DNA from 4 places in the Bacillus sp. DJP31 genome. Region 3 is predicted to be linked to each of the others. Evidence: predicted binding sites of a transcription regulator. Region 3 holds the regulator's gene; each other region holds the start of a gene.
The links. The regulator Rex, encoded in region 3, represses fermentation and respiration genes when NADH is low (regulators of the CRP and FNR family bind a similar motif). The targets are predictions, from matches to a motif close to TTGTGAAATATTTCACAA.
Positions count from the first base shown of each region.

Region 1: the regulator Rex is predicted to act here: its motif matches at 1,974-1,991, upstream of ACOI1C_RS07190 (AtpZ/AtpI family protein).
Region 2: the regulator Rex is predicted to act here: its motif matches at 3,330-3,347, upstream of ACOI1C_RS15110 (cytochrome c oxidase subunit 2A).
Region 4: the regulator Rex is predicted to act here: its motif matches at 4,050-4,067, upstream of qoxA (cytochrome aa3 quinol oxidase subunit II).

Region 1 is NZ_JBMERO010000005.1:141,478-149,744, forward strand. Features, by position in the region: gene atpF (F0F1 ATP synthase subunit B) at 1-25, opposite strand, end outside; gene atpE (F0F1 ATP synthase subunit C) at 172-387, opposite strand; gene atpB (F0F1 ATP synthase subunit A) at 439-1,179, opposite strand; gene ACOI1C_RS07185 (ATP synthase subunit I) at 1,187-1,570, opposite strand; gene ACOI1C_RS07190 (AtpZ/AtpI family protein) at 1,577-1,798, opposite strand; gene ACOI1C_RS07195 (S8 family serine peptidase) at 2,047-4,299, opposite strand; gene upp (uracil phosphoribosyltransferase) at 4,527-5,156, opposite strand; gene glyA (serine hydroxymethyltransferase) at 5,275-6,510, opposite strand; gene ACOI1C_RS07210 (GNAT family N-acetyltransferase) at 6,662-7,090, shown strand; gene ACOI1C_RS07215 (DUF1189 domain-containing protein) at 7,159-7,965, opposite strand; gene ACOI1C_RS07220 (TIGR01440 family protein) at 8,091-8,267, opposite strand, start outside.
Region 2 is NZ_JBMERO010000017.1:9,459-17,725, forward strand. Features, by position in the region: gene ACOI1C_RS15090 (hypothetical protein) at 1-106, opposite strand, end outside; gene ACOI1C_RS15095 (hypothetical protein) at 69-479, opposite strand; gene ACOI1C_RS15100 (b(o/a)3-type cytochrome-c oxidase subunit 1) at 935-2,569, opposite strand; gene ACOI1C_RS15105 (cytochrome c oxidase subunit II) at 2,571-3,041, opposite strand; gene ACOI1C_RS15110 (cytochrome c oxidase subunit 2A) at 3,063-3,215, opposite strand; gene ACOI1C_RS15115 (sensor histidine kinase) at 4,031-4,714, shown strand; gene ACOI1C_RS15120 (response regulator) at 4,689-5,345, shown strand; gene ACOI1C_RS15125 (GAF domain-containing protein) at 5,367-5,801, shown strand; gene ACOI1C_RS15130 (PAS domain-containing sensor histidine kinase) at 5,819-6,910, shown strand; gene ACOI1C_RS15135 (molybdenum cofactor guanylyltransferase) at 6,982-7,611, opposite strand; gene ACOI1C_RS15140 (Crp/Fnr family transcriptional regulator) at 7,821-8,267, shown strand, end outside.
Region 3 is NZ_JBMERO010000041.1:4,959-13,225, reverse strand. Features, by position in the region: gene groL (chaperonin GroEL) at 1-443, opposite strand, end outside; gene groES (co-chaperone GroES) at 525-809, opposite strand; gene ACOI1C_RS21050 (CPBP family intramembrane glutamic endopeptidase) at 1,139-1,870, shown strand; gene ACOI1C_RS21045 (YdiK family protein) at 1,892-2,089, shown strand; gene tatC (twin-arginine translocase subunit TatC) at 2,121-2,873, opposite strand; gene ACOI1C_RS21035 (twin-arginine translocase TatA/TatE family subunit) at 2,891-3,067, opposite strand; gene ACOI1C_RS21030 (redox-sensing transcriptional repressor Rex) at 3,113-3,751, opposite strand; gene moaC (cyclic pyranopterin monophosphate synthase MoaC) at 3,771-4,253, opposite strand; gene ACOI1C_RS21020 (ABC-F family ATP-binding cassette domain-containing protein) at 4,424-6,364, shown strand; partial or broken gene ACOI1C_RS21015 (protoglobin domain-containing protein) at 6,673-7,200, shown strand; gene ACOI1C_RS21010 (methyl-accepting chemotaxis protein) at 7,429-7,986, shown strand; gene tsaD (tRNA (adenosine(37)-N6)-threonylcarbamoyltransferase complex transferase subunit TsaD) at 8,056-8,267, opposite strand, start outside.
Region 4 is NZ_JBMERO010000009.1:60,648-68,914, forward strand. Features, by position in the region: gene qoxD (cytochrome aa3 quinol oxidase subunit IV) at 107-400, opposite strand; gene qoxC (cytochrome aa3 quinol oxidase subunit III) at 401-1,006, opposite strand; gene qoxB (cytochrome aa3 quinol oxidase subunit I) at 996-2,972, opposite strand; gene qoxA (cytochrome aa3 quinol oxidase subunit II) at 2,962-3,957, opposite strand; gene ACOI1C_RS10390 (excisionase family DNA-binding protein) at 4,453-4,683, opposite strand; partial or broken gene ACOI1C_RS10395 (ABC transporter ATP-binding protein) at 4,752-6,509, opposite strand; partial or broken gene ACOI1C_RS10400 (YheC/YheD family protein) at 7,248-7,910, opposite strand; gene ACOI1C_RS10405 (hypothetical protein) at 7,891-8,267, opposite strand, start outside.

The sequences.
Region 1 (8,267 bases), on a different contig from region 3:
TAAATAGATCGGGATTGAATGGCATATTGCTCACTCCTTTCAAAAAGTTCGGTGTTTTTCGACTTTTATCTATCGATTATGTCAAGAATATTCACTATTTTTACATAAAGGAATGGCGAAGATTCTCTAGTAGAGACGACTTCGCCACTATTGAACATTATTTTACAAAGCTTAGTTTTGACCCATTACCATGAACGCTACTACTACTGCGATGATAGGAATCGCCTCTACTAATGCTACCCCGATGAACATTGTAGTTTGAAGTGGAGCACGTAACTCAGGTTGACGAGCGATCCCTTCAACTGTTTTACTTACGATCATCCCGTTACCAAAACCTGCTCCTAATGCTGCTAAACCAATTGCAATTGCTGCTGCTAATGCACCCATTACTAATTCCTCCTTATAATATAAAAAATAAGTTAACTGTTAAAATTTATTTTAATGGTCATGACTAACTTTGTGTGCCATATAAACCATCGTTAACATGGTGAAAATAAATGCTTGTATTGCTCCAATAAATATACTAAATGCTTGCCATATTATCATTGGAATAAAAGCCATGACTGTACCGACTACCCCAGAGAAGAAATCTGTCTCATAGCCTGCTACTGCTAATCCAGCAAGTAATCCTAGTAAAATCTCCCCGGCGAAAATATTTCCATAAAGACGTAGACCTAATGTTAATGTGTTTGAGAATTCTTCAATAATCTTTAAAGGGAATAAAAATGGCATTGGTCTAAAGAATTCTCGACCATATTCCTTTGCCCCTTTAAGCTTTATACCATAAAAATGTGATAATGTAACAACCATTACTGCAAGAGTAAGTGTAATGATCGGATCAGCTGTTGGAGATTTCCACCATAAGGTATGTGTAGTTTTATCTATAATAGCAAACGGCAACCCTATCATGTTTGCAACAAATACATACATGAGGAGTGTCATCCCTAAGGTCAGGAATCTTCCACCTGTTTTCCAATCCATCGTACTATTAATAATGTTTTTGACAAAATCCATGACCCATTCAATGAAGTTTTGTGCTCCAGTCGGATATAAGGATAATGAACGGGTAGCTAAAATAGCTATGATTAACACGATGACAGCAGTAATACTTGTCATCATAATATTGGACCAACTAAATAGTAGTCCAAAGAATTCAACAGTAGGAGTTGAATGACCCAATTTGTGTTCACCTCTTTTCCCTGCTACTTAAAAAGTATTGGATGATAATATCTATCATAATGACAATATAACTTGTCATTAATCCCAGTATTGCTCCGGCAATGTGAATGTATGCTGGAAACCGGAGGGAAATTAAAACAACTAGGGCCCCTGAAGCTAGCCTTGTAAGTGTACCCAGTGATGCTGTACCTTTACCTTCTACTATAGCTTTTCCCAATCGGTCGATTTTCCTTACCATTACCCACAGATTGTAAAGACTCAGAATCGTTCCTAGTAATAATCCTAAAAATATAGTTTGATAAGGGGTAAAACCCCAACCAAGTAAATATAAAGAACACAAATATAGCATGTATTTTCTATATCTAACAAAGATGTCTTTCAAATCAATCATATGTACCTATTCTCCTGAGAAATATTGGCGTATTAATCGCAGCAAAGCATAAACACCTGCTGCAAGGCCTAGCAAGAGACCTATGATTAAAAATAGTGGGAAGGTACCGACCATCTGATCGATCCAGCGTCCAAGAAAAATCCCAACGAGGATTGAACCTACTAGTTGCGAAAGAATGGCAGACATTAAGGCCATTGCATGAAATGGATGCCGGTTTTTTTCGGGCATTTTTTGTGTTCCCCTTCGGCAACGACAAAGTCGTTTTTTCAATCTGAAGATTCAAACAAAACCTTGTTAGAATGCGCATGAAAACCTTATCACTTTTCCCTTTGTAAGCATACAATAGGGCATTGTCAATGTCAACGCATATCAGGTAAAAAGTTCACAAGCTCGCCTTTGATTGTTTTCAAATTGTTCACATTTATTTTTGTAGACATATCACTATATGAATCAGCTATACAGCTACATCCCTCACACTATTTTTTTTCTAAAATTGTAGATTCATTAATAGAAATTGTTACCTCTATCGTGTCCTCTCTCCCTTTATTCTTCGCGAAAACTAAACCTTTATAGACTCCCTTTAAACCAATCTCCTCTTTAGTTAATTGTTTTTTTACGATTCCTCTTGAAACGTCCTTCGCAAAATCTAAATATTTTATAAAGCGAAAAGTGTCTGGGTCATACAAAGCGATTCCAAATTCTTCTGCTCCTCCAGGAAGGTATGCTTCATAGAGATATGTTTCCGGGGAATCACCTTGACCGAACTGGAACCCCATAATTCGTGGATAGTCAGGTTCTTCTATTACAAATATATAAGGGAGATGTATGGGATTTCCCTCTTCATAAATCGTTAACCAATTAGAATGGATTCCTTCTTTTATAATAGAGGGGGTTATATCTAGTGACACGGTAACTTTTTTTTGCTGCTTTGGTGGAATACTTAAAGAGGATGGCAGTTTCCATTGTAGCCCATTCTCTGATTTGGGTAGCTCAAATGAATAGGTTTTCTCCTCGTTCGATTGGTTATCGATTGTAATGGTTACCTTTTTCTCTTTTCGTGTTTCCTCATTATGAAACATACCGAATGAAAAAGAACCTGGATAAACGAGTGTCTCTGCACGCACTGCTTTATCAATTTGTATTCGACCTGCGCCTTGTTCAATAGGAGAGTAGTAACCTTTTTCGTTACTTAGCCGCTTTGCCGTATTCATAAGTGCAGCTTTAATTTGATCAGGGTTCCAGTCTAGATGAGATTGTTTGATGAGAGCTGCTGCCCCAGCAACATGCGGAGCTGCCATACTTGTCCCCTGTAAGGATTCATATCCATTAGGGATCGTACTCTTGATATTCACGCCTGGTGCTACAACATCTGGTTTTATATCCCAAGTGTAGGTTACAGGCCCTCGAGAGCTAAAGTCAGCCATGCTATCTTCTATCTTTTTAAAACTTGTTTGGATGTAATTTGTTTTTAGAAGCGAACTCTTTAAATCATCCCCATCCTCTTTTGAAATAGAAACGACCGGAACCAATGCATCGATTTCCAATGCCCCTGCAAAATTACCTTTTACATTGTTATAGATAATTACACCTATAGCCCCTTTTTCAACAGCATTGGCTACTTTTTCTGTAAAAGGAATGGTTCCTCGCTCAACTAATGCAACATTCCCCTTTACATTTTCGGTAAAATCTTTTAAAAACCCTTTACCTGCGTCAACAAGCTTTTCCTCTCTCGAGAAATCCCATGGCTTCGCTCCTTGCATAGGTGTGAGTTCTATCTCACTCTTATTGCTACCCATTGTAAGAAAAGGTACCATTATAGGAGGTGTAGATGCCCCAACTGAAATAGCCTTTTGGGCAGTGCCTGGTGAACCTACCGTCCACATCTTTGGACCTGAGTTTCCACTAGATGTCACGGCTACTATTCCTTTTTCTACGGCCTTATTTAACGCAATACTTGTTGGCCAGTCTGGACCGTTTACATCATTTCCTAATGATAAGTTGATAATATCTACCTTATCTACTATAGCTTTTTCAATTGCGGCAATAACTTGCTCCGATGTCCCCATCCCACCAGGACCAAGTGCTCGGTACGCAATAATTTCAGACTTCGGCGCAACACCTTGTATCTTCCCATTTGCCGCAATAATACCAGCTACATGCGTGCCGTGCATCGTCGGAAGTCCTTGCTTGGATTTCGTCTCCATCGGATCACGGTCTTGATCAACTAGATCATATCCTCCTTTGAAATTTCGACGTAAGTCAGGATGAGAATAATCAATTCCAGTATCAATAATTCCTACTTTAATTCCTTCACCTGTTAATCTATGATCATGTACATCAAGATAGCTTCTAATCTCTTCTGCACCAATATAAGGCACACTGCGCTCAATGGTTGCTTTATATTGTTGGTTTGGATAAATATTTTCCACGCCAGGCATCTGCCTAATTTGCTCAATATCCTCCTTTGTGCCCGTAAGAGAAAAACCATTAAAAGCTGTCTCAAATTCAGTCTTGAGAGAAACAGAGGATAGGTTCTTAACCTTTCGGAGAACCTCTTCTTTACTTAGTTTATCGGTAGAAACAATAACAGATTGTATTTGATTTTCTTCTATCTCTGGTAATGGAGGATGAAGGGGAAATGTAAACAAATCACTCAATGCATACGTACCAGGCACAGTTAAAAACACTAACATAATCGATAACGAGAACACATTAACAAATCTACTCATCTATCCCACCTCTTACCCTAGCTTGTGCCGCAACAACCAGTTCCATTCCAGAAAATAGAACGTTTTAACGCTTTAAAGGAGTGGGGGCCAGGCCCCCACTCCTTTAAAGCGTTAAATTAATCACCTTATTGAAAAGTATAGTAAATGAGAATGTCTCCTATCTAGAATGCCAAAGAAGAAGGGGAATGTTTCCCCTTCTTCTTTTATGTCATCAATATTATTACCTATTACTTTGTCCCAAATAATCGATCTCCGGCATCACCTAGGCCTGGTACGATGTAGCCGTGGTCGTTGAGCATTTCGTCCATTGCCGCTACATAAATATCAACATCTGGATGCTCTCTTTGAACAAGTTCTACACCTTCTGGAGCTGCGATAATGCACATTAATTTAATGTTTTTCGCTCCACGCTTCTTTAAGGAGCGGATCGCTTCTGCGGCTGAGCCGCCTGTTGCAAGCATCGGATCTAATACGATGAAATCTCTTTCTTCGACATCACTCGGAAGCTTCACATAATACTCAACGGGTTGCAAGGTTTCTGGGTCACGGTATAAGCCTATATGTCCAACCTTTGCAGCTGGAATCAACTTTAGAATCCCGTCCACCATCCCAAGCCCAGCACGAAGAATGGGGATTAAGCCTAGCTTTTTACCCGCTAGCACTTTCGACTTCGCAATGGCGACAGGTGTTTCCACTTCTATTTCTTCAAGCGGAAGATCTCTTGTGATTTCAAAGGCCATCAAGCTTGCTACCTCATCTACTAACTCGCGAAACTCCTTCGTTCCTGTTTTCTTATCACGTATGTATGACAATTTATGTTGAATTAATGGATGGTCAAAAACGTAAAGTTTGCTCATTTTCTACAACTCCCTTTCTACTACACTTCCATAGATTTTACAGAAAAAGCTATCGTACTTCAAGCAAAGCTATTTTTTTATTACAAAAAAAACAGACCCTCATGAGGCCTGCTAATTATTAAGCATATAAAGGATATCTCTTTGTAAGCTCTAACACTCGCTTTGACGCTTCTTCTAATGTAGCATGATCTTCTGGATTACGAAGTGTTAAGGCAATAATAGATGCAATTTCATCCATCTCCGCTAAGCCAAATCCTCTAGTTGTTACTGCCGCAGTCCCAATTCGGATGCCGCTTGTAACGAACGGACTTGCAGGATCAAATGGAATGGTATTTTTATTAACCGTAATCCCAACTTCATCTAACACCTTCTCCGCTACCTTACCTGTAATGTTCAATGAACGAACATCAATTAATAAAAGGTGATTATCTGTTCCATCCGAAACAATACTCAAGCCTTCTTTTTTCAAGGCATCTGCTAGTCTTGCTGCATTGGTAATGATGTTTTCCGCATACGTTTTAAAGCTATCTTGTAGGGCTTCTCCAAATGCCACGGCTTTCGCTGCGATCACATGCATTAATGGTCCACCTTGAATTCCTGGGAAGATAGATTTATCAATTTGTTTAGCAAACTCTTCTCTACATAAAATCATTCCACCACGAGGACCGCGCAATGTTTTATGTGTCGTTGTTGTCACAAAATCGGCATACGGAACTGGACTTGGGTGTAGACCTGCTGCAACCAACCCGGCGATATGGGCCATATCCACCATTAAGTAGGCACCTACTTCATCGGCAATTTCACGGAAACGTTTAAAGTCGATTTCTCTAGGATACGCACTTGCTCCAGCTACAATCATTTTCGGTTTATGTAATCGTGCTTTTTCTAAAACATCCTCATAAATGATACGATGGGACGTTTCATCTACACCGTATTCAACAAAGTTATACTGAATTCCACTGAAGTTTACATGACTACCATGAGTTAAGTGGCCACCGTGAGAAAGATTCATTCCAAGAACTGTATCCCCTAGTTTCAAAACAGTGAAATAGACTGCCATATTGGCTTGTGCACCTGAATGAGGTTGGACATTGGCATGTTCTGCACCAAACAATTCCTTTGCTCTCGCGCGGGCTAGGTTTTCTACAACGTCAACATGCTCACAACCGCCATAATAACGGCGACCCGGGTAACCTTCTGCATACTTATTCGTCAAAACAGAGCCTTGTGCTTCCATAACAGCTTCACTGACAAAATTTTCAGAAGCAATTAACTCGATCTTCTCTTTCTGTCTTTTTCGTTCTGCTTCAATTGCTTCAAATACAAGATTGTCTTGCTGTGATAAATTACCCATCGTCCATCCCCCTTATATTGTATACGCCTTCACTTTTTCATTTTACCATCTTTCACAAGGAGATAATAGACGAATCATTTTCAATTTAAATTAATAAAATGTTCGTGTATGATTAACTAAAATAACCAGCTTTTAAAAGGAGAAAATGTTAATGCCTACCGTAAAGGAATTGAAGAAGGAAGAAGAGTGGATAACTGCTTATCCTGTTATGAATGAACTTCGGACTCATCTTTCAAAAGAAGAGTACTTAGTGCTTCTTGAAAAAATGGTGCCACAAGGCTACCGCATGTTTGCGTTATATGAGGGTGAAGAGATTGTAGCACTAACAGGGATTATTGAATTAGTCAATTTCTATCATATGAAACACATCTATGTATATGACTTAATCACAAAGCAATCAGAACGCTCTAAAAGGTATGGGGAACAATTACTTTCTTATATCCATGACCTAGCCAAAGAACAAGGATGCCATCATGTCGCTTTGTCTTCTGGATTACAACGACTGGATGCTCACCGTTTCTATGAGGAAAAAATGAACTATAATAAAACCTCTTTTTCTTTTCTCAAATCAATAAACTAAAAGAAGCCGAGCCATTCAGATTCGAATCGCTCGGCTTCTATAATGACAACTTTTTCATTCTCTCAGCTTTATAAAGGAAGTATTTCTTCTTTTGACTCTTCAATGGGAGCCTGGCGGAAAGCGAACACATAATATACAACCACGATACCTGCATATAGCAACCAAGGTAGGTTAACATTTATCAGCATTAGTAGGATTGCAACCATCGTTGGTAACGTGATGGCATAAAGACCCATACTATAAAGAGTTCCATATGAGTACGACTTCTTTAAAATACTTGCTGCAATCAGTCCAAGAAGGGCATAGAGGAAGCCCATGACTAACTTGCTAACAAAGAACCAAATGACAATTCCAATTCCATAGAGAACAATGGACCACGATAAAAACGGCAGGAAAGTAAGAAGCATTTCTTTATCCACATAAAAGGACCCAAAATCTGATAGGCTAAATTCAGTTGTTTGAATTCCATCATGTGTCAAAATAGATTCGTTCGTGATTAATGTAACATTTCTATACTCCTCAAGTAATTCTTCGTAATTGTCTCGTGTATAGGTACCCGTATCATCAATGATGACCGGATCTTCCTCTGATTCACCCAAAATGATCGGCTCATCACCTTCGACAGATAGCTCCCCGTTTTCAAAGACGAATCCTGGTAATTCCTCTTTTACATTCTCGATCATAACTGAATATGCAAGGTATGCTTTTACTGATTGGACTGTCCCGTTAAGGACTCCAAGTGTCAATGCAAGTAGGAGTAAATATAAAATGGCTCGACCTATTCCTTCTTTTGCCATGTTCGGCAATTCTTTAGGACGGATGACAGAGTTCTTTACTTTTCGAAAAAATGATTGCTTTTGTTTTTGATTTTCCATGTACTTCCACACTCCCCTTTTTACCAATAGTATATCAGGAAAATTCATTCTTTTGCGGGACTTTCCTCCTACTACTTAGTTAACTAAAAAAGGCAACCACTCCAAATGAATGCCAGCCTATTTTCTTAACAGGAAAGATTGCTTTTTTCATTCGTATAAACTGCTCTCGTACCTCCGATGAGCTTAGGTCTTGTTTTCGCCATTGTTACATGGGCATGACCAAGCCTTTTCTCTTTCGTTCGGATTGGGACGGCTACATGCTTTAAATGCATCCCGATGAATGTATCACCGATATCAATACC
Region 2 (8,267 bases), on a different contig from region 3:
AGGTTTCTCCACTTTTCTCGATAAATTCAAACAAACCAAGCATTACATTAAGTCCAGACTTTGCATACTCATATCTTGTTTCTGCGTTCTTTAGAGGGTTTCTCATTAACCCTAGGGACTCTAGGTTTTGTAAAATCCTCAATCTTAGCTTCAATTACCTCAATTTCGTTCGGAAAGGTTACCTCAACATAAACATTGTTAGCTATAGCCTTACCGGTATTGCTTAGCTCAATTTTAAAAGGAACTCCCATTTCAGTTACTCTAATGTATATCTTAATCTCTTGATTATAATTTTTTACTTTCTCAATCTCATCTATCAAATTAGAATTATATTCATTCAATTCTTTTTGATCAATATGTTCTCTAAGGTAGTCAGGAACCAAAGTTTTGTCTATTTCAATAGGTAAATTAAGTGATTTATTTGTAGATTTCTTATAGTATAAGTCAAGTGGTTTCTGCTCATTAATGTTTAACTCCAATATAGGAAAAGCCTTCTCTTGTTTTTGCTTTAATTCATCAAATTCAGCTTTTAACTCCCGATTTTCTCTGCTTGATCCCGCTAACTCTTCTGCAACCTTTGGGGAAATTGCTTGATTAGCTCTAACCCAACCTACTCTCGGATATCTCTTAATAGTTTTGGAATAGCTAATGAAATCCTAGTTGCTAGCTGGTCGGAATTGCTCCAAAAGTTAACCATTTTACTACCTGTGGCTTTTTCTACAAACTTCACTAATTCTTCTCTTTTTCAGGGTCATCTTCCCGTTCAAAAGGTTTAGTAGAAGCATCTCTGTCCATCACAAATGCTAATATTGGTATTCCTTTTTCTTTTGCATAATCGTATTCTTTCACAGTATAACTAATCCCTTCATCACTAACAGCACTATAACGATGCCTAACGGTTTTTATTAAACCAGTCTAATAGAAAAAGTTACTACTACCAAAACTTAAAACCCTTTGAACCAGGCGGTGCATGTTCAATCATATCCATGACCGGGAATGTGTAAGCAAATAAGATTAAGGCAATCGTGATCGAGATCCAGAGTTTCCAGTTTTCGAGAATTTGTGGAGTCTTCTCAGCATCTTTATCTACTTCTCCAATTGGGAATTCCTCGTGTCCGGTTGGTGTTACAAAAACTAATTGAGTGACAATGTACATTAATAACAAAATAGCAACAAATAAAATGGTTCCTCCGAATGCCATGACAACATGATAAGGGATCCAGGTCAAAGCCTCAGGATGGTCTGTATAGGTTGTAAATGATGTTCTGCGTGGGTTCCCCAATAAGCCTGTTGTATGCATCGCACCCGACATAAAGAACATTCCAACTACCCATAATATAGTTTGTACATTGGCTAGTGCATTTAATTTCTTCGTAAAGGTTCGTCCAGTTAAATGAGGTATTAACCAGTAGCCAATCCCAAAAAATGTTAGGGCAACTGAAGTTGCAACCGTTAAATGAAAGTGACCTGTAACCCATAGGGTATTATGAATAACTTGGTTAAGCTGGTTACTAGCATTGATAATTCCTCCAGCACCTGCCGGAATAAAAATTAGCATCCCCATAAAAGGAGCGAAGAATCTAGCATCCTTCCATGGTAGCTTTGTTACCCAACCGAATAGTCCTTTTGCTCCTTTTTCACGTCCATAAATTTCAAATGTAGCAAAGAGTGAGAAGGCTGTCATTAAGGATGGAATAATTACCATAAAGGTGAGTACAACTTGAGTGTATTTCCAGATTGGGCTAATACCGGGCTCTAGGAGCTGATGGTGAAAACCAACTGGAATTGAAAATAGTATAAAGAGTACAAATGAAAGACGTGCTAGTGAATCGCTAAAGATTTTACCTCCAATGATTTTAGGGATAATAGCATACCAACACATATAAGCTGGGAGTAACCAGAAGTATACTAATGGATGACCAAAATACCAGAATAGTGTTCTACTTAATAAAATATTAATGGTTTCAACCCATCCAAACGACCATGGAATGAACTGAAATAGGACGGTTGCTGCAACTCCAAGTGTCGCAATAAACCACATCGTCATTGTAGCAATAGCCATAAAACTTAAAAGAGGAGACAATTGTCCTTTGTTTTCTTTTTTCCATGAAGAATACGTATGAATCATACCAGCAAAGCTAATCCAGCTTCCAACAACTATAAGAGCTAATGCGATATAGTACCATGGTGATGCTTGAAGTGGAGCGTAAAAGGTATAAAGAACAGTTGCTTTATTAAGTAAAATTAAGACCGTACCTAAAACAGTACCTATTAGCATCACATAGAACCCGATCCAGCCAAGCTTTCTAGAAGCAGCTGTTAAATCATTTTGGGTTCTCGCTATACATGCATATAAAAACCCGATAATAAAGAAAGTTGTAAAGATGAGTCCCAATAATACCCCGTGAGCTGTTAATAACTGATAATACCCAATACCTGCTGGTAAGGTAAGAGAACCACTTCTTACTAATGTTTGAAGTAAGCCTGCAAAAGCCCCGATGAGAAGAGCAGTAAAGGCAACAACCAAATGAATAAGTACTAGTTTTGAATCTTGTTTTGACAAGCGCATATTATTCTACCACCTTAATTTTCGTTCCCATAAGTTGATGACCAATTCCACAATATTCATTACATAGTAAGAGATAGTCTCCTGTTTTAGTAAATACCTGAGTATAGGAATTGATATGCCCTGGAACAATCATCATGTTGACGTTTGTTCCTGCTAAAGCAAATCCGTGAACAACATCCTTACTAGTTACAACAAAATGAACCTTCGAGCCTTTTGGGATCTCCACTTCACTAGGTCTAAAGGTAAACGCTTCAGCCACCATCGTTAACTGGTATTCGTTATCCCCAATTTGTTTTAAGCCCGGCTCATTAAATGGCGGAGTTTGATCAACAAGCTCAGGATCTATGATTGTTAAATCACTTGGTGGAATATGGTCCATCGCGAATGCGGTAAAACCTATGATAGAAAGAAATATTACTATTGTTGCTCCTCCGAGCATTAACCAAATTTTTTCGTATTTATGAAGATGCATTTAAAAATCACTCCTTTTTCTCTATAATCTTTGAATAAATAATGCATAAACAGTTATCCAGGATAAAACAATAAATGCCCCTAGTAATAGTACTGAAACAAATGTCCCTTTCAGGTTTGACTCCTTTTCGTGTGGAACTTTAACCGGTGTGTCTTTCTTCACACTTGGTTGCATAAAAACGCCCCTTTCTCATGTTTAGAAATTTAAACAAATCATTGGTCAACTCTAAGTAGTACTAAGTTGAGCGGGATACATAGCTATATTCTAGGGGAAAAAGGGGTTAGTAGGTTGTGATAAAAATCACAACCTAGCACTATTTAATTTGACAATCCTGTTAACAATGGAAGTGGTTTTTGTTTTAGGTTGTTTTCGTTACTAATAACCGTGTCTGTTGATTGCAACTCCAGGATGCTCGCTTTCTGTGGGGCGCGAGAAAGGATGGTTATTTTCACTACTTTCGCTACAATCAACATTTGTTTAAATCTTGATTCTTGCTAAAAACAACATTCTTTACGAAAACAGCCTTGTCTTAACTGTATAAGGTTAAACTGATAAAGGATTTTCTTACTAAGACACATTTTTGTCAAAAAGGATATTGTAGTCTGTGAGGAATATCACTGGTTAATTGTTTTTGTTTCGATAAAATGAAAATAAATAGAAGAGGGGTGATCATTATATTCTCGTTCGTAACGGCATTCGTCATTTTAGCGAGCATTATGATAATTATTACGATGGAGCTTTCGTCCGATTCTGATGAAGGCGATGAGCCATTCAACAAGTCAGTCTGACTAAGGTAAGAAACCTGATAATGAACTTATCAGGTTTTTTGCACCTCTATTTTGAAATGAATTATGAGAAAACTAAAATGAAGTAGGATTCAATTTATTGAATAAGGGATTTATACTTGTGAAAATGAGTGTATTCCCTGATGTTTTTTCAAACAAAATTAGGATATATTTACACAAAATAAATAAAATGGAGAGAAATATATGACACTTCTTAGTGCTAGAACAATGTCAAATGTGATTCACTCAATAGAGGAAGAACATAAAAGAATTGCTCATGAATTACATGAAGGTATAGCACAAACCCTATATAGTGTTTATAGTGGTTTACAATATATTGAAAACAAAACAGAGGATAAGGACTTGTGTAAATACACGAGCGAAATGACTTTAATGATTGAAAGAACCATTGAGGAATTACGTTGGTTCTCCATTGACCTCTATCCAGCATCACTTAGCTTACAAGGAGCGTTTGCTGCGCTTAGAGCTTATGCTACTATATATACAAAAACATATGGTATTGAAATTCAACTACTTGAAAATGATACAAAAACTACAATTTCTTCCTTTCAAGAAACATTGCTATTTCGTATATGCCAAGATATGCTAAAAGCAGCCGCAGTCTATTCGGAGACCGAAAAAATAACGATTCTATTTGAGTGGAACTCTTATAATGTGAACATTACTATTTTCATAAAAGGAATTGGTAAACAGATTATCCAATCACGTGAATTTCAAGAAGAGATAAAAAAGGCAAAAGTAAAAGCACTTCTAATTAATAGTGAAGTGACACATGGATATAAAGAAGAAGGCGAAATATCAATCATTATATCCATTCCATCGGGGAAAGAGGTGATAGTAGATGATAAGGGTCTTATTAGTGGATGATCATGCTGTAGTAAGAACAGGTTTGAAAATGTTACTGAACTCAATTGAAGGAATGGAAGTAGTTGGGGAGGCAACAGAAGGTGACGAGGGTATAAGAAAAGCTAAAGAACTTTTGCCAGATGTTATTCTAATGGATCTAAGCATGCCACATGGGAAGGATGGGTTACTTGCTACAGCGGAGATCCAGCAACTTCTGCCACAAGTTCATGTTTTAATACTTACCATGCATGACGATGAAGAATATTTATTCAGAGCAATTAAAACGGGTGCCTCAGGTTGTGTATTAAAAAGTGCACCACATGATGAGCTTGTTAGGGCAATTCAATCTGTATCTGTGGGATCAGCGTATTTATATCCTTCAGCGACAAAGATGCTCATGAAAGAGTATGTAGAAAATTTGAAGCGCGGCGTAAATAATGATACGTATTCACTTCTTTCTGACAGAGAAAAAGAAGTGCTGACGTTAATTGCAAAAGGGTTTTCAAATAAAGAAATAGCAGAGCATTTATTTATCGGCGTAAAGACTGTAGAAACGCATAAAGCAAAGGTTATGGAAAAGTTAAAGGTGAGAACTAGGCCAGAATTAGTAGAATATGCAGTGAAAAAGGGGTTATTGAGCTACGGTCTTTAAACAATAGAATAGAGTGATATAATGGAATTCGAAAATCTAATGAAGCAAGCCTACCATAATCTGTACGACTTAATAAAGTGTGATTTTATCGGTATTGCCTGTCACGATAATAAACAAAAAGAAATAGGTTGGAATTATGTAATCGGTAATCAAAACAATAAATGCACACGAATTACAGTTCGTTATGGGAAAGGAATCGCTGGTCAGGTTATTCAGACAGGAAGACCAATGCTTATCTCTTCTTTCCCGAGCAAAGATATGAATGTGATAAATTTCCCTATTTTATTAGCAGAAAAGCTAGTTACTTCTTTTGCTGTCCCCATCTTTAAAGAACAAACTATATGGGGTGTATTATTAGTGGGCTATAGAGAAAGCCATGAATTTAGTGAACAAGAACATGATCAAGTTAAGATTTGCGTCACTCAAATAGAGCATGGATTGCGTCTTTTGTCATAATCATTGAGGTGAAAAGATTGAATAAAAAACATCCGAAGTATTATCAAAATGAAGGATCAAGTTCTGAACCCGAAATAAATGAAGAGGATATATTTAGTAAGGTTCAGGAGGAGCTCCAGAGCTCAATCGAAGAATTGTCGGATTTAAAGTTTGCTTTAGATGAGTCAGCAATAGTTGCCATCACGAATGCAAAAGGGATTATTTCCTATGTAAATGATAAATTTTGTAAAATCTCAAAGTATGATAGAGATGAACTACTTGGAAAAACTCACAAGTTAATAAATTCTGATTTTCACTCTAAAGATTTCTTTAGAGATCTATGGGAAACAATTCGAGTGGGAAGAGTTTGGAAGGGTGAAATCAAAAACAAAGCTAAGAACGGATCTTTCTATTGGGTGGATACAACCATTGTTCCTTTTCTTGATAAAGAAGGGAAACCTTATCAATTTTTAGCGATTCGTTATGAGGTAACAGATAGAAAAATAGTTGAAGAAGAATTGAAAAATATGATGACTAAAATGATTGGACTTCAAGAACAAGAGCGGAAAAGGATTTCAAGTGAGCTCCATGATGGGGTCGGACAAAATTTATATAGTTTATTAATTAGCATAAGCCGACTTAAAAATGAACTCGATCATCCATTATTAGACCAAATGCACGATGAAACAACAAATTTAATAGAAGATATCCGAAATATTTCTTGGGAACTGCGACCATCGGTCCTAGACGATTTAGGCCTAGTTCCCGCGATTCGAACGTTTATTCATCGATTTTCAACTCATTTTGACATAAGAATTGAATTTAATTGTTCCTTAAAGCGTAGATTGACTTATGAAATGGAAACATCGATTTATCGGATTCTGCAAGAGGGGTTAACCAATATGAGAAAATATGCTGGGGTTGATATAGCATATGTGACAATAACGGAACTTAATAACCAAGTCGAAGTTGAGATAAAGGATTATGGCTATGGTTTTGATACAAAGAAAAGAAGAGGTATCGGTTTATTTAGTATGGAAGAGCGTGCAAAATCAATTGGTGCTGAAATTAAAATTTCCTCTGACCAAAATATCGGGACAACCATTCTATTAAAAATTCCAACTGCATAAAGTAGATAAGAAGATCGCGTTTTGGGTCTTCTTTTTTCATTCCTTTCTAATACACAATAGCATCTTTAAGCTTAAGAACGGTTTTCTTTCATGGCTATCGCAAGACGATAATCATCTTCATTTTTGATCGAATATATGAATGATGGTGAAATTCTATTCTTAAGAAACATTTGTTCACTTATACCTAAATAAGAGGTTTGTTCAATGAAGTGAAATGCATCATTATAATCACTACTCCATTTTAAATCTTCAAATGTTGGAAGAAGACCTTTACTATAAATTCCATGAAGTGGATATGTTTCTCCTTTCACGTAAGGTAAGATAGCATGGTATTCAGAGTTTTCTAGCATAGATGACATATATTTAGCTGCCTTACTAGAGATAAATGGCATACCACTTCCTACAATCCAAAGATAAGGATGTGTAGAAAGAGATAATGCAGAGAACATTCCTCCTAATACTCCTTTATCCTTATGAAAGTCTGTAATTATCCGAATATCTGATGAAACACTCGAAAGAAACAAGGGAGGTGTATTAGTAACAATTACAATTTCCTTACATAGTTTCTTCATCTCTTTAATCTGGTAATCTAATACCCTTTTTTTGTTCAAAGGTAAAAATGATTTTAAAGTCCCATTAATATTGTCATCTTTTCCCCCGGCTAAGATCACTCCTGTTAACAAATCGCCACTTCCTTTCAACCACCCTTTTTTAAAATATAAATCATTTTTTAAACTATAGCAGTAAGATAAATCACACTAGCTTTGAGAAGATGGGTTTCTTTTTCGAGAAAAATAGGGATAAAACAGAGGAGGAATGAGGGGATTCCCTGATTATTTAAATTTACCCCCTGGCTTATAATAAAAGTAGAATAAAACTTTTGTAATAGGCGGTGTTATGTTTGATACCAATGACAATAAATAGCAATCAAGTACACAATACGAATCATTTTACTGATGAGAACCTTACTAAAATGAAAGATATTATGTATGATTATAAAGTTGAATCAGGAACGAATATTTTCTGGGAAGGAGACCCATCTGATAAATTATATTTCATTAAAAAAGGGATAGTTAAATTATCAAAGATGACTGATGATGGGAAGGATTTAACCTTTTATTACTTTGGTCAGGGAGATATGTTTGGAGAGTTCGATTGTTTTGTTAAAGACACCTGTACCTTTAGTGCTGTAGCTATACATGATTGTCAAATTGGAGTTATTCAACAAAGCGATTTGGAAGTCCTTTTATGGAAAAATGGAGATTTTCCGATAGAATTCATGAAATGGATGGGTGTCATGCAACGTTTAATGCATGTAAAACTTCGTGATATCCTTTTTTATGGAAAAAATGGAGCA
Region 3 (8,267 bases):
GATGCAACCTGAGCGATTGAAGATTTACCTTCAATTGGCTTTGAGATTGCTTTAAGCTCTTCAACAGCAACCACTACAGCCTTTTCAATTCCTTTACGAACTCCAACTGGGTTTGCTCCAGCTGTTACGTTCTTTAGTCCTTCACGGATCATCGCTTGAGCAAGAACTGTAGCCGTTGTCGTACCGTCACCAGCAACATCATTTGTTTTGCTTGCAACTTCAGCAACTAGTTTAGCACCCATGTTTTCGAACGGATCATCAAGTTCGATTTCTTTTGCGATTGTTACACCGTCATTTGTGATAAGAGGTGAACCGAATTTCTTTTCAAGAACCACGTTACGCCCTTTTGGTCCAAGTGTTACTTTTACTGCATTTGCAAGAGTATCAACACCACGAAGCATTGCACGACGTGCATCTTCACTGAATTTAATTTCTTTTGCCATGTTACGTTACCCCCTCAAATTTTTATATTAAGTATGTGAAAATTCAGCAATACACCTAAGTGCTGCTTGTTCTAAGTATGATTAACCGATTATAGCTAAGATGTCGTTTTCACGAAGAACTAAATACTCAGAACCTTCATGCTTAACTTCAGTACCTGAATATTTCGAGAAAATGATTCTGTCCCCAGTAGAAACTTCAAGAGCTACGCGCTCACCGTTGTCAAGTACACGACCTGTTCCAACAGCTATAACTCTACCCTCTTGAGGCTTTTCCTTTGCAGAATCCGGTAAAACGATACCGCTAGCAGTTTTTTCTTCCGACTCTACAAGCTCAATAATTACACGATCTCCTAATGGCTTTAACAAGTGAAATAACCTCCTCATAGATCTTTAGTTTTTTATTAGCACTCTAATGTCTTGAGTGCTAATACAATTTATATATTAAATAAACTCGGCTTCTATTGCAAGTATAAACTATCAAAATTAACAAAAGTTTTTACTTTCTTTTTTCGACAGGATTTTTAAACTCACTTCTTCCATTCTGTACTTACTACTATATTTTAAACCTTCAACATACAATAAAAATAATTCCAGCTTCGGACATGCTAACAGTAAGGAGATATCATTATTTTTACGTATAATTCTGTGTTACAATACGAAAGGTAAAATGAAGACAGATAAAGGAGAACAAAACCTTGGAGAAACGACATTGGTACGTACTATTAACGTACATCATTATGCACTTTTCTAGTATATTAGGTGTTCCATTACTATATAATCTTGGTGTTCGTCCAAAAGAAGAGGCCATTGCTTACTGGTTGATCTACAGCTTTTTTACAGCTATGGTGATTATCCTGCTCTTACTTCGAAAGGACATGCAAGTAACTGAACAACGCAAGGACAAAAGCACAATTTCAGTAGCATTACTATGGTCGATTGCCGGGGTATTTTTAGCCCTATTTTCTCAAGGAATTGCAGCAGCTATTGAAAGCCAACTTTTCGGTATTGAACCTGGCTCGGAAAATACAGATGTTTTAATTGAATTTGCAAGGATAACTCCATTATTTATCGTAGTGACCTCCATTATTGGGCCAATCCTTGAAGAAATTATATTTAGAAAATTATTATTTGGAAACCTACATAAGAGATTTAATTTTTTTATCTCGGCTCTCCTAAGTTCTTTCATCTTTGGGATTGTACATATGGATTTCTCACACATCCTCATTTATACAGCCATGGGCTTCACTTTTGCCTTTTTATATGTCCGAACGAAACGAATTATCGTACCCATCATCGCACATGTTTCGATGAATACTCTTGTTATATTAATCCAGCTTGTTTATAAGGAAGATATCGAAAAATATCAAGAACAATTAGAGACGATGCAATCGTTTATTACTCTATTTTTGTTTAATGTTTCACTTTAAGTACTTGGAGGATTTGAGATCATGCGTACATCACCATTTATTATGGGACTTCTCTATTTAGGAATGGGGATTGTCTTCACGGTTCTAGCTATTCAAAATAAAACTGAAACCATCTGGAATTTTTATACGATCGTATTAATTCTTGTGGCGACCTTTGATTTTGGTGTTTCCATTCGAATGTTTGCACTAAGCAGAAAAATAAAAAAGGCAAAAAAATAAACTCCATTTTAAAAATGGAGTTTTTTCATGTTTATTTTTCAACTTCGTCAATTTCAGCAACCTCTGCCTTCATTTTCTTCCTGTAAGCACCTCTGGAGATTAAAATGCTAATTTCATAAAGGATAAACAAAGGAATTGATACCATCAAATGTGAGATAATCTCGGGTGGCGTAATAAAGGCCGCAATGACAAGTAAAACGAAGTAAGCATATTTTCTGGATTTTGACAGGTAAGCTGGTGTCACAATTCCAAGCCGTGTTAAAAACATGATCACGACTGGAAGTTGAAACAACAAACCAAAAGGTAGTGTTAACTGAAATAAGAACTCAAAGTATTCATTGATCCCGATGACCTGCTCAATAGCTAGTCGATCCGATAACTGAGTCATAAATTCAACGACAAAGGGAAACAAAATAAAATAAGAAAAGGATAGTCCTGCTAAAAACAAAAATAAGGACATCGGAATATAGCTTAATGTAACCTTACGTTCCTTTTTATACAATCCTGGGCTAATGAAAGCCCACAATTGAAACAATATAATTGGAAACGTCACAATAAAGGCAATAATGAACGCAAATTCCATATAGATTTTAATAGGATCTGTTAACCGGAATGCATTCATCGTCAATTCCTTCGCTTCATCCGCTCTTTGCAAGAATAAAATAAAGTGCTCGACTACAAATAAACTCCCTACGAAGGCGACGACGAAAAAAATAAACACGATGACAAGTCGTTTTCTTAGTTCACCAATATGGTCATATACGGACATCTCATTTTGATTCATATATTCTCATCCTAACCTTACTTGTTACCTTCTTTTTTCTTTTCATCTTCATCATCATCTACTAAACCTTTAGTTGCATTTTTAAATTCACGTAGTGTATTACCCGCTGCTTTACCAAGTTCAGGTAGCTTTTTCGGTCCAAAAATTAGAACAGCCACACCCGCTATTAATAAGAGACTTCCTGGTCCAACCATCTCTTCCACCTCCTTTTAGTTTAGGATCTTTTCGTAAACCTTTGCTTAGTCTAATGGATAGTTCTTTAAAAAATAAACCAATGATTGTAATTCTACTGCAAGATCAATGTGATGAATTCGAACCACCTGTGGAACATTAATCCTCGCTGGAGTAAAATTGAGTATTCCCTTGATCCCTAGGTTGACAAGTCTGTCTGTAATTTGCTGTGCCACTGGGGCAGGTACCGTCAAAATGGCAATAGATACATTCTCTTCTAATCGTGTTTCGAGGTCATCCAAATGAAAAATAGGAACTCCACCTATTTCATTCCCCACTAAGCCGGTATTAATATCAAAAGCCATTACTACTTTCATACTATTATTTTTGATAAAATTATAGTTTAAGAAAGCAGTTCCTAGATTACCTACACCAATTAGTGTAACCTTCGTTACCTCGTCTTGATCCAATGTTTTCCGGAAAAAGGTCAATAAATATTGAATATTGTAACCGTATCCTTTTTTCCCCAAGGCTCCGAAATAAGAAAAATCTCTTCGGATTGTCGCTGAGTCTACTTTTACAGCCTCACTTAATTCTGCAGATGAAACCCGCTGTTTCCCTGATAAATATAAATTCTTTAAAAAACGATAATATAGTGGTAACCGTTTAGCCGTAGCCTGTGGTATTTTCGTTTGTTCTTGATTCACTAGTTATCACCCATCTATTCTACTCTCGATGAAAGTCTCCACTCTTTCCTCCGGTTTTTTCCATTAGGAAGGTGGGGCCAATAATCATGCCCTTATCAACCGCTTTACACATATCGTAGACTGTTAAGGCACAAACTGAAACGGCTGTTAGAGCTTCCATTTCAACACCTGTACTGCCCTTTGTCTTTACTTCACCATCTATTAGTAATACATAATTGCTACCCTTTTGCTCCCAATTAAACGATAGGTTAACACCCTTAATTGGTATAGGATGACACATCGGAATTAAATCAGGAGTACGTTTAGCCGCCATGATACCTGCTACTTGCGCAACAGCTAGCACATCTCCCTTTTCCATCTTCGAGTGAAGGATCTTCTGATAGATTTCATCAGATACCTCAATACTAGACCTTGCTATAGCTGTTCGAACAGAGTCTGTCTTAGAAGAAATATCGACCATTTTCGCATGGCCTTGTTCATTAAAGTGTGTGAATTCAGACATACGAAACCCTCCTCAAGTCAGTTTTCCTCACTATGACTATACACTATTTCCTCAAGCTTGACGAATTGCACCTGTGAACAATTTAGGAATTGTGAAATCCCATCATCTCTTTAGTTGCTCGTTTCCTAAAAAATATATACACTAATAATAGGAAACTCGAGGTGAATACCATGATTTTATTACAGCTCAATCAAATTACAAAATACTTTGGCTCTGAGCTTATTTTATCGAATATAAAACTTGAAGTACAATCAAGGGATCGCATTGCTCTCGTTGGTAGAAATGGTGCCGGGAAATCAACCCTTCTAAAGATCATTGCGGGCATACATTCACAAGACAGTGGTGAAATCATTAAACCAAAGGACGTCACAATTGGCTATTTAGCTCAACATACAGGCTTAGATACTCATCATTCCATATGGGATGAAATGCTTACAGTTTTTTCTCATTTGAAGTTACAAGAAAGAGAACTTCGTCAAATGGAAACACAAATGGGTGAGCCCGCTCTTTATGAGGATCAAACTCGTTACAATCGAGTGTTAAAAGAATATGATTTGCTACAAGAGCAATTCAAACAAAACGGTGGCTACCAATATGAATCTGACATCCGTTCAGTTCTTCATGGCTTAGGCTTTGCTCACTTTGATACGACTACTTCCATATCTTCACTAAGTGGTGGTCAAAAAACGAGACTTGCCTTAGGTAAGTTGCTTTTAACAAAGCCTAATTTATTAATTTTGGACGAGCCGACAAACCATTTGGATATGGCTACACTCTCTTGGTTAGAACAATATTTGAGCTCCTACCCTGGCGCCATCCTAATCGTTTCACATGACCGGTACTTTTTAGATAAAGTAGTAGGACAAGTTTACGAAATATCAAGAAACACCATCCATAAATTCTACGGTAATTATAGTAAATACCTGATTCAAAAAGCAGAAACCTATGAACGAGACGTCAAGCAGTTTGACAAGCAACAGGACGAAGTCGCTAAACTAAAAGACTTTATTCAACGAAACATGGCAAGGGCCTCCACAACGAAACGTGCGCAAAGCAGAAAGAAACAGCTAGACCGAATGTCCCTTCTGGATCGCCCTGCTGGTGATGAGAAATCGGCAAGCTTCCATTTTAATATAGACCGTCAAAGCGGCAATGATGTTGTTCGAGTCAATGATGTAGCCATAACCTACGACGAAAAAAATCCAACCATTGAACACGTTACCTTTTCTCTCAAGCGTGGTGATAGCATTGCCTTAATAGGTCCAAACGGGGTTGGAAAATCAAGCTTACTCAAAGGGATTATCAGCAAAATCTCACTTAGCTCTGGCTCTGTTCATTTTGGATCCAATGTAACAGTTGGGTATTATGATCAAGAACAAGCCAACCTCAAATCAAATAAACGCGTTTTAAATGAATTATGGGATGAATACCCACTTACTCCTGAAAAAGATATACGAACCATACTCGGGAACTTTTTATTTTCAGGAGATGACGTTCTTAAGGAAGTTTCCTCTTTAAGTGGTGGTGAAAAAGCTAGGTTAGCATTATCTAAGCTTATGATGCAAAAGGCAAATTTATTGATTTTAGATGAGCCAACTAACCATCTGGACTTAGATAGTAAAGAGATTCTAGAAAATGCACTCATCGATTACCCAGGAACGATTCTTTTTGTATCCCATGATCGTTACTTCATCAATCGACTTGCGACAAAAGTGCTTGAATTGGAGCGACTTGGTGCAACAGAATTCCTTGGGGATTATGATTATTATCTTGAGAAAAAACAACTGTTATTAGATATAGAGCAATTAGAAAAGAAATCTGTTTTGACAACTACCACACCTGTGAGTAAAGAAGAGAAACGTAGCTTCGAGGAAGAAAAAGAAATCAAACGGCAAGAACGACAGCGACAGCGAAGAATTGAAGAAATAGAGAAAGAAATAGCCACACTTGAAGAAGTAATCACCACAAATGAGGAAAAGCTCTGTGACCCGGAAATTTTTCAGCTTCATGAAGTGGTTACACAATTAAATGAAGAAAATAACAAAGCAAATAATCAACTTGAACAACTAATGGAAGAGTGGGAGCAATTGTTAGAGAAAACTAAATCATAGCTGTGGATAAATTCTCTGCACTTTGCTATAAAACTCTTATAAATAGAAATATTTCCCTTATATAACACTTAAAAAGCCAACGGTTTAGTCGTCGGCTTTTTTTTATCCACATATCCACAATCTTATCCACAATATCAACAGCTGTCTATAAAGGGCTATTTAGTCTTATCCACATAATGCACATCTACTTTTCCACATACCCACAGGAAATCGACAATATTCTCTTTATTTCAACACATTGAAAATTGATAAAACATACTCTATCATCTATGATATTATTAAAATGTTAGACACTAGGGGGAATTTAAATGTTGTTCAAGAAGTTACAAGCTAAGCAACAAAGTTATATAGCAACAATGGAATATGAGCATAAAAAGGTTATTCAATTAAGTCAGCCTGAATTATCCGAGCGTTTACGATATATGGACTTCCATTCTGAGCACCTACAAACTTTAAAAGAGATTCAGCCTGCTATTCTTGCTGTTTTAGATGAAGTTTTAGAAAAAGTATTGGATCATTTATATGAAAGTAAAACCCTAACAATGATTGCAGAAAAGACTACAAGAGAACGCTTAAAGGCTGTTTTTGTTGCTTATTTTAGAAGTGTTTTTAGTGGAGACATCAACGAAGAATACCTACAAATGCGCTCACGAATTGGGGCAACACATAATAAACAAAGCTTGCCACTTGATTGGTTCCTTGCTACCTATTCAGCCGTTCAAACGCTTGTATTACCAAAGCTTGTTGAACACTTTCAATCGGATCCTGCACAACTGACAAAAGTATTGCTATCTGTTACTCATGTATTAAATTTTGATGCACAATTAGTCGCTGGACATTATGTAAACAGGCGTATCCAAGAGGTTAATGAATTAAACGATAGAAATAAGGCACTTCAAAAAGAACTAACAATTATTAGCCAAGAAGTCGCAGCTTCCGTCGAACAAACAGAGGCTTCCCTTCAAGAAACAAGTAACCGTGCACAGCAAGTTAGAAAAGAAACAGAACATACACAAAAAAGCAGTCAAAATCTAGTTACCTTAACCAATCAAAACGAACAACAAATGGATCAAATGCTACACTCCTTCAATGAAGTCATAACTCAAGTGCACGAATCTATTACAAGTATGAATTCTTTAAAGAAAATTTCCGAAAACATTACTAGTATGACAAAAGAAATCGAGTCCATTGCGGATCAAACCAATTTATTAGCCTTAAATGCTTCAATCGAAGCTGCTCGTGCTGGTGAGCACGGAAAAGGATTTGCCGTTGTAGCAAGTGAAGTTCGTAAGCTTGCTGAAGGATCAAAAGGAATAAGCAACAATATTCATTCCTTAACAGTTGAAAGTCATAACACCGTTTCAAATCTAGTAGAACAAATGGTAGTCATGAATGATAAAACAACAGCCTCCTTTCAAAAAATTAATAATGTAAAGAGTGGTTTTGTTACGGTAAAAATGGAGATTGATCAATATATCGAATTATTCAATCGAAATAAAACAGATCTTGATTCCATTGTCGATTCTATTCAAGAAATGAGCATATCCACAGGTTCTTTATCTCACTTAGCTACTGAACTCCTGAATACTGCTGAACAAAGTATTGAACCTAAGGGCAAATAAATAAAAACACACTTTCTTATGAACCCCATCTTGTAGTATGGATTCATCAATAGAAGGTGTGTTTTTTCTTTAAAAAGATTTTAATTCTAGTCCTGGGTTTGCATTCATGTCTAATTGAGCCCGTTTTCCCTTTTCATAGGCTATGCTTCCAACTGCCGCAATCATAGCTGCATTATCTGTGCATAATGATAGTGGTGGCATGACTAGCTCGACATGTTGAAGCTCCTGAAATTTAGACTCGAGACTAGACCTAAGGCCTTTATTTGCAGCAACTCCACCAG
Region 4 (8,267 bases), on a different contig from region 3:
TTTTTTTGGCTTAATCTGCAATTATATTTGTGTTTTACAACTTAACATCCCTCATGTGATTCTCCGCCCCATTCATGAGGTTATATGTTATTCTAAAAGGTCGTTATTAATGCCCAGCATGCCCAGAGTTCAAGACCCAAACTGACCCGACTACAATGACTACGGCACAGAATACACCATATCCAATATTAATTATCTGTGTCTTCTTGTCCTCTCCCTCATTCACATGCATGAACATAAACAGCTGAAGGCCTGCTTGAATGACAGCAAGTGAACCTATTATCCACATGATTACGGTAAAGGATAAGGATGTTTTAAGGGCAATCCATGCGGCTACTAAGGTTAAAACCATAGATGTGATAAATCCAAAGACATGGCTAATTGGAAAACGTTTTTCCATCTACCCCACCATCCCTTTCAAATACACGAATGTGAAGATAAAGATCCAAACCACATCTAGAAAGTGCCAGTACAAACCAATGATAAAGGTTTTTCGAGCGGTAACTGGCGTTAATCCTCTTCGCAGCAGCTGGATGATAATCAATGTTGCCCAGCCTATTCCCATTGCAACGTGCAAGCCGTGTGTGCCAAGTAAAACGAAGAAGCTAGATAGAAAGGCACTTGTCTGCATCGTTGCTCCTTCATGAACGTAGTGCATAAATTCATTAACCTCCATGTAAAGGAAGCCTGCACCTAATAACAATGTAAGAATGAGCCATATTAGTAAGCCTTTTAGATTGTTACGACGCATTTCAAAGATGGCCACTCCACAGGTGAAACTACTGATTAACAATAGGAAGGTCTGTATCATGACTTCTTTTACCATCATGATATCCTTAGGCGTAGGTCCCCCGGCATATCGTTCACCGAGGACCCCATAAACAGAGAAGAGTGTAGCGAATAAAACAATTTCAGCACCAAGGAAAATCCAGAAACCAAGTATATTCATCCGATTTTGTTCAGATTGGTATTCAAGTGGCAAAGCTGTATTCACATTAGCTGACATGATTGTTCACCTCTCCCTCTACATTTCTCCAAGTACGTTCTGTTTTAGCAACCTCATCCACACTTACATGGTACCCATCGTTGTAATCAAATGACCGATAGATGAGACCCGCAATAATTCCAACCCCTGCTACTATCGCTGCAATATGTGCTTCAAATACTAGGAAGAATCCTGCTATACCGAAGAACACACACATCATAAATGGCAATCCTGAGTTACTCGGCATGTGGATCTCTTCAATTTCACTTTCCTTTAATGTTAACCCTTCATTGGTCTTCTTCATATACCAGAAGGCATCCATTGACTTTACTTCTGGTAGCTTTGCAAAATTATAGTGCTGAACAGGGGAAGCTGTCGCCCATTCTAGTGTTCTAGCATCCCATGGATCACTTGAGATGTTACGATCCGCGTAGCGAATACTCCAATAAATGTTATAGCAAAATGCCGCAAATCCAATGGCTAATATAACTGAACCAATCCCGGAAACTAAGAACAAACTAGAAAATCCTGATTCAGCAGAGTACGTGTAAGCACGTCTTACCGCACCTTTTAAGCCAAGGAAGAACATCGGCATGAATGTCACGTTAAATCCGATCACAAACAACCAGAAGTGAACCTTCCCTATTTTCTCATTTAACATATATCCAAACATCTTTGGCCACCAGTAGTAGAGACCTGCAAAAACCGCAAACACTACACCTGGTATTAATACATAATGAAAGTGAGCAACCAAGAACAGTGTATTATGATATTGGTAATCCGCTGCCCCCATTGCTAGCATGACACCCGTCACACCCCCGATAACAAAGCACGGCACAAAGGCTAATGCCCAAAGCATCGGCGTCGAAAACTTGATTCTACCTTTCCTCATCGTGAAGAGCCAGTTAAAGATCTTCACTCCAGTCGGTACAGCAATTAACATCGTAGTAATCGAGAAGAATGAGTTAACTAGGGCACCAGATCCCATTGTGTAAAAATGATGCACCCAAACCAGCATACTTAAAATCGCAATACCGGCAATCGCATAAACCATTGACTTGTATCCATATAGTGATTTACGTGAGAACGTTGCAATGATTTCTGAAAATATCCCAAATGCAGGTAGGGCAACAATGTATACCTCAGGATGTCCCCATAACCAAAACAGGTTTGCCCAAAGCATATCGCTTCCTCCACCTGAAAGAGTGAAAAAGTGTGTCCCGTACAGGCGATCAAACATCATCAATGCAAGGGCAACAGTAAAAATCGGGAATGCCGCAACAATGATGACTGAAGTAACAAGTGTTGTCCAAGAGAACATTGGCAAACGCATTAGCTTCATACCTTTTGTACGCATTTTCAGTATAGTTACTATAAAGTTAATCCCCGTCATCAACGTCCCAATCCCCGCGATTTGTAGGGCAATGGCATAGTAGTTGTTCCCTATTCCTGGACTGAATTCTTTACCTGCTAGTGGAAAATAAGAGGTCCAACCGGCATCCGGTGATCCTCCAATGACAAACGAGATGTTAAATAACATGGCTCCACTCATAAACAACCAAAAGCTCAGTGCATTTAACTGAGGGAATGCAACATCTCTTGCTCCAATTTGTAGCGGAATGACAACATTCATGAGTCCAATTAAGAATGGCATTGCCATGAATAAAATCATGATCACACCATGCGTTGTGAAGATTTCATTATAGTGCTGCGCATCTAGAAGCTTCATCTCAGGTCTGGCCATCTGGGCCTTCATGAGAAGACCATCCATTCCCCCTCGGAAAAACATCAGGACCGCAGCAATAATATACATGATTCCGATGCGCTTATGATCAACTGTTGTAATCCATTCTGTCCAAAGCCATTTCCACTTTTTAAGATAAGTAATACCCGCAACCATCCCAATCATCGTGAGTAGGATAGATATTTGTGCGCCTAGTATTAACGGGTCACCAGTTATCAATACTTCATCCCATCTAATGCCCATCATGGTCACCTCCGTTTGGATCTTCCTCTTCTACATGCTCATCCTGACTTTCTGGTTCTTTTTCTGATTTATATTTGTAGTTATCATCTGATTCAAAGGTCTTCCCTTGATAGCCATGATAGCGGTATAGCTCGGGATTCGTGTATGATTTGGAATCAACATCTGCATGATTCACCCATTCTAAATGCGTGTTCGAGAAGGTTAACCGACCTAAATGCGTGGGCTTTAATAGCTTCTCATACTCAGATTCCGTTAGCTTTGGAGCCGTATCCTGCACTTCCCTTACCCACTCGTCAAAATCAGCCTGAGTTTGAGAAAGAACTTCAAATTCCATTTCCGTGAACCCTCGACCATTAAAGTTCGAATTTCTACCCAAATAAGATCCTGGGTTATCAGCGACTAGGTACATTTGTGTTTCCATCTTACTCATCGCATACTTCTGACCACCTAGAGCCGGTACCCAGAACGATTGCATCGTACTAGCTGATGTTAATTTAAAGTCAATTGGCGTATCTTCAGGAATATTAACGTAGTTTACAGTCTCAATTCCAAGTTCCGGATAACTAAAAATCCATTTCCAGTCTGCAGACGTCACATTAATCGTAACCGGCTCCTTTTCCTCAAATCCCTGTGGAACCTCTTCAAGGTCATATAACGTTGTAACCGTTGGAATGGTTAAAGCAGCTATAATGAGAATTGGAATACCTGTCCAGATGATTTCGAGCATCGTGCTACCATGCTCTTCTGGAGGCTCATAATCCATGTTCTCTGGTTTTTCACGATATTTCCAAACGATAAATATAAATAATCCAAACACAACAATAATAACTAGCAGCATCCACATCAAGGACCAGTTGATCAGTTCCATAATGCTTCTTGCTACTGGACCCTGTGGCTCAAAAACAACCATATTTGTTTCACAGCCGCTTAGAAAGAGAGCAAGCATGAATGTTGAAAGTAAAATCATGTTCCTTTTTAGCTTCATTGTTTTCACATCTCCTTATAGAGGAAGAGTATTGTAAACGAATTGTGAAGATTGTTCAGTATTTCACAAACGTGTCACAAGTAAATAGAAGTTTGTTAAGTAATTCACAAACTTGATGAAAAATATAGATTGCTCATCTTTTCACAAGCCACTTGAAAAAATATATTTCCTAGTCAATTTCAGCTAGGATTCGACTTTGTAAATGAATTGTATCACATACTTCCTAGAAAGGCTGTGACAGAAATTAGTACAGATTGTGGCGAAAAAGTGAAGTTGATATCCCATTTTGTGTAGAACATGCACAGAATGTTTTTTTGTCCACACAACCTAGTCATTCTCCTTTTGTTTGATGGTTTTTAGAAGAAAGTCCCATTGTATTGGCCAAAACTACTTATCCTTTAGAAACTATCCACTATTTTATAGTCAACTCTCTTTCAAAGATCAAAAGGGAAGTGATTGGCTCACTCCCCTTTCTAATTATTCCTATTTATATAATTAATCCTCATCCTTAATGTCAATATCCTCTGGAATCGGTTCATTTAACACTTCTTCTACCAATTTTTTATACTTCTCCATTTGCTCGATGTGCGAGTTAAATTGGTCTTTATAAACCATATACTGCTCACCGTCATGTATGGCACGTACTTTTCGTTCCTGAATTAATCGCTCGAGAGCAGATTCTGATAATGATAGGTACTCGGATGCTTCTTTAATGGTTAGGTACATTTGATTCTCCTTTAACTTATTCCTTTTACTTATTTTAATGCAAGTTAAGTATTTAGAGCAATCAGTTCTTATATCTCATCCCTATCATGAATTCTCAATTGCTGTTTTGCAAACTCTCTGTATAGTGCATGTGATTCATATAGTTCCTCATGTGAACCTACACTTGTTACCCTACCTTTTTCTAAAAAAATAATTTGTTCGGCTTCCACAATTGTTGAAAGACGGTGAGCAATCACAAGTGTTGTACGACCTATCATTAAGTTCTTCAAAGCTTCCTGGACAACAATTTCGGATTGACTATCAAGACTTGAAGTGGCTTCATCCAGCATTAGAATTTCAGGGCTTCGTAGAAGGGCTCTTGCAATGGCGATTCGCTGGCGCTGCCCTCCTGATAGCTTGATTCCTCTTTCTCCAACCTCGGTTTCATAGCCGCTTGGTAGGTCCAAAATAAATTCATCCGCATAGGCCATTTTCGCAGCAACTTTTATTTTCTCTTGTGGGATGACTCCTTGTAATCCGTACGTAATATTATCTCGGATTGTTCCGGAATAAATAGGGCTATCTTGTGAGACATAACCAAGAAGTTCGCGCCAGGACTTTAAGGAATAATTGGTAATTGATTCTTTACCAAATTGAATTTCACCTTGTAGAGGTTGATAAAACTGCTCAATCAATGAAAAAAGGGTCGTTTTCCCGCTTCCACTTGGACCGACAATCGCTGTTACTTTCCCCTTTTCAGCTGTAAGGTTTATATCTTTTAAGATGGTTTCAGAGGAATCGTATCCAAATGAAATCCCTTTGAAATGCAGTGCCTGCTCCTTGAGCGTGACAGACTTCCCCTCATGTAATTTTTCTTCTTCAAGATTAAGAATGGACAACACTTTTTCAGTAGCTCCGACTGTTTTCTGAAACTGAGTGAGAAAGACGATGATTTGCGTAATTGGCATAATAATTTGAAATAAGTATATAAAGAACGCGGCTAATTCACCAGCCGTCATTGCACCTGATGTAACACGGATTCCACCAAATCCTATAATGTAATGAGTACGAGTATGATGATAATAAAGGAAGAAATAATAGGTGACAAGATGGCATGTATCGTACCTTCCTTTATTCCTAATGCATACAATTTTTTAATCCCTATTTGGCCTTTCTTAAATTCATTTTCTTCTGCATTTGAAGCCTTTTCAAGTCGAGCCTCTGATAAAAAATTTGTAATATTTGCAGAAAAGCTAGCCGCCTCAGTTTGCATTCCCTTCGAAATTTCTGTCATTCTCTTACCTACAGGAATCAGAAACAGCAAGGAAATAGGGATAATTGAAAACATCACAAGTGTGAGTGGCCAATCTAAATAAAATAAAACAATGATCGCCCCTACAACAGAAATAATCCCTGTGATAAAGCCTGTCAAATGCTCTGTAATTAAATCTTTAATTACACCTGTCATTAGTCATTCGACTAACGGAGTCACCTGTTTCATGAGAATCATAGTACGGAATTGGAAGTATAAGTAGCTTCTCCCAGAGACGTTCTCTCAGTCTAGCAATCACATGCTGTCCGACCCGAGCCAAAATATAGACCGATACGCCCCCTGCTATTGCTTGGAGGAAAAAGGCAATTTTAATACCTGCAATGACTCCTTTGCTTAGTGAATCTAAACTAAAATTATCGATAATTTGACTAGTTAACAATGGGATTCAAGTCCAGCAATCGTGGTAAGCAAGCTAAGAAATAGTGAAAGGCCGAACAGCCATTTAGGTTGGTTCCGTTGCTTTAAGTAGGGTAATTAGCTGTTTCCATTGACCCTTTTCATAGGTAGGTTCCATGGTTTAGTCCTCTCCGATTGAAAAATCCAGTATTTCCACATTATAATATGATTCCAATGGCTTTGTATAAGGATATGTATGTGGGGGATATAAAAAGCTCGGTACTCATTGGTTATGTGATCTAAGGTGAGACTAGTGAATTAAATCTAATCAAAATCTGAATAGCTTCGAATTTTCGGTTTTCCAAAACCGGATCAATTACCCCTAATCGCGTAAATTCTTGTTTAGATGACAAATCTACTAAATAGACCTTACTTTTTTCTGAATTCCTACCTTGTTTCCATGCAGAGGAATGTAAATCTCATCTAGTTAAGTGAGCTTTAGAGAGATTATGATAGGTTTGCGGTTTGTCTAAATCATATATAAGCGGAAATCTGAATATGTAAGCCAAATTCAGGATTTGTGATCCGTTTTTCATTTTTTTAAGCCGAAGTTCAAATATATGAGCCGAAACACTACATTTATAAGGAATTATACATAATAAACCAATATCTTCACTGAGCACCAGAAGATACACCAACATAAAAGTCACGTAAAAATTCCGATTTAGTATTTAGTAAAAGGAGATCCCAAGCACCTTGTCCATTCAAAAAGAAAGCAAGCTTAAAAATTCAGCTTGCTCAAAGATTCTAATAAACCCTTCTACGGTTGTTTAGTAATCAACTATCACCAAATCCATCCAGCAGCTTTGCATATTAGAAAGACACGCTTCATAAAACAATTCTGGACAGCCTGCACTCACTGCAACGTTGTGATGGGGGTCTCTACTAGTAAGTTCAAGGTCCAAATTTCCATATTTCTATCAATGGCAAGATCAACTCCGAAGTTTCCATAATGATAAAATGTATCTAATTTAGCTGCGAATGTAATAGCAATGGCTGCCATTTTACTTCTAAGTTCCGCAGACTCATCTTTTGTCATTTCATATACTCGAAGTAAGGTAGTTTCCCCAATCTCAATAGTGCCTCCACTCGCTCGATTACTTAAGATGCTCTCCTTTGGACCTACCTTGCAAAAAGACCTTTATCCTTCTTAGTCTCCGGTAGAATCCTTAACCACAATCATACGAAAATCAATTTTTCTTTTTTGATGCGTTGTTATGTCTAATGCCTTCTGGATTATGAATTCATTTTCCCTTAATCTACTTTTAAGAAACTCAGATGCTAGATTCCAGTCCGAAAAAGCATGTTCTTTGTTTTGCCCTTTTTTTCTATATCTCAGGAGAAACCCATTTTTGTTTGTAGAGAGTTCCATAATTCCTTTACCTAAGCTTCCGTTTTTCGGCTTGATAAAAACTTTTTGGCATTTTTTTAATAAATGATACACATCAATAGTGTCTTTAAACAAGATCGTTTCAGGTAAATGTTTGGCCAGTTCAGGATTAGGTTTGTAACCATTCATACATATCCCATTTAGTAAAACGATAGTTATTAAATATCTTCTTTCCAATTAATGATTCAAAATATATTCTCCATTTTTCATTTAAAGAAACTCGACTAAAAACTGCACCAGGTTGCGGGTATATACCCCTAATCCAATCTCCTTTATCTGGGTCATATAAATAACCTTTAACAGTCGACTTCTCTTGATCCACTCCAGATAAAGAAAAAGCTTTGATTGTCCCACCAACTTGATCAAAGTGATGAATATACCTCTTTAACTTGCCCTCTATTCCATTTACCCACTTTTCTGAACTAGGAAGTAAAATCCCTATGAAAGGACCTAGAACAAGTTCAGCATTATGGTAAATTAACTCAT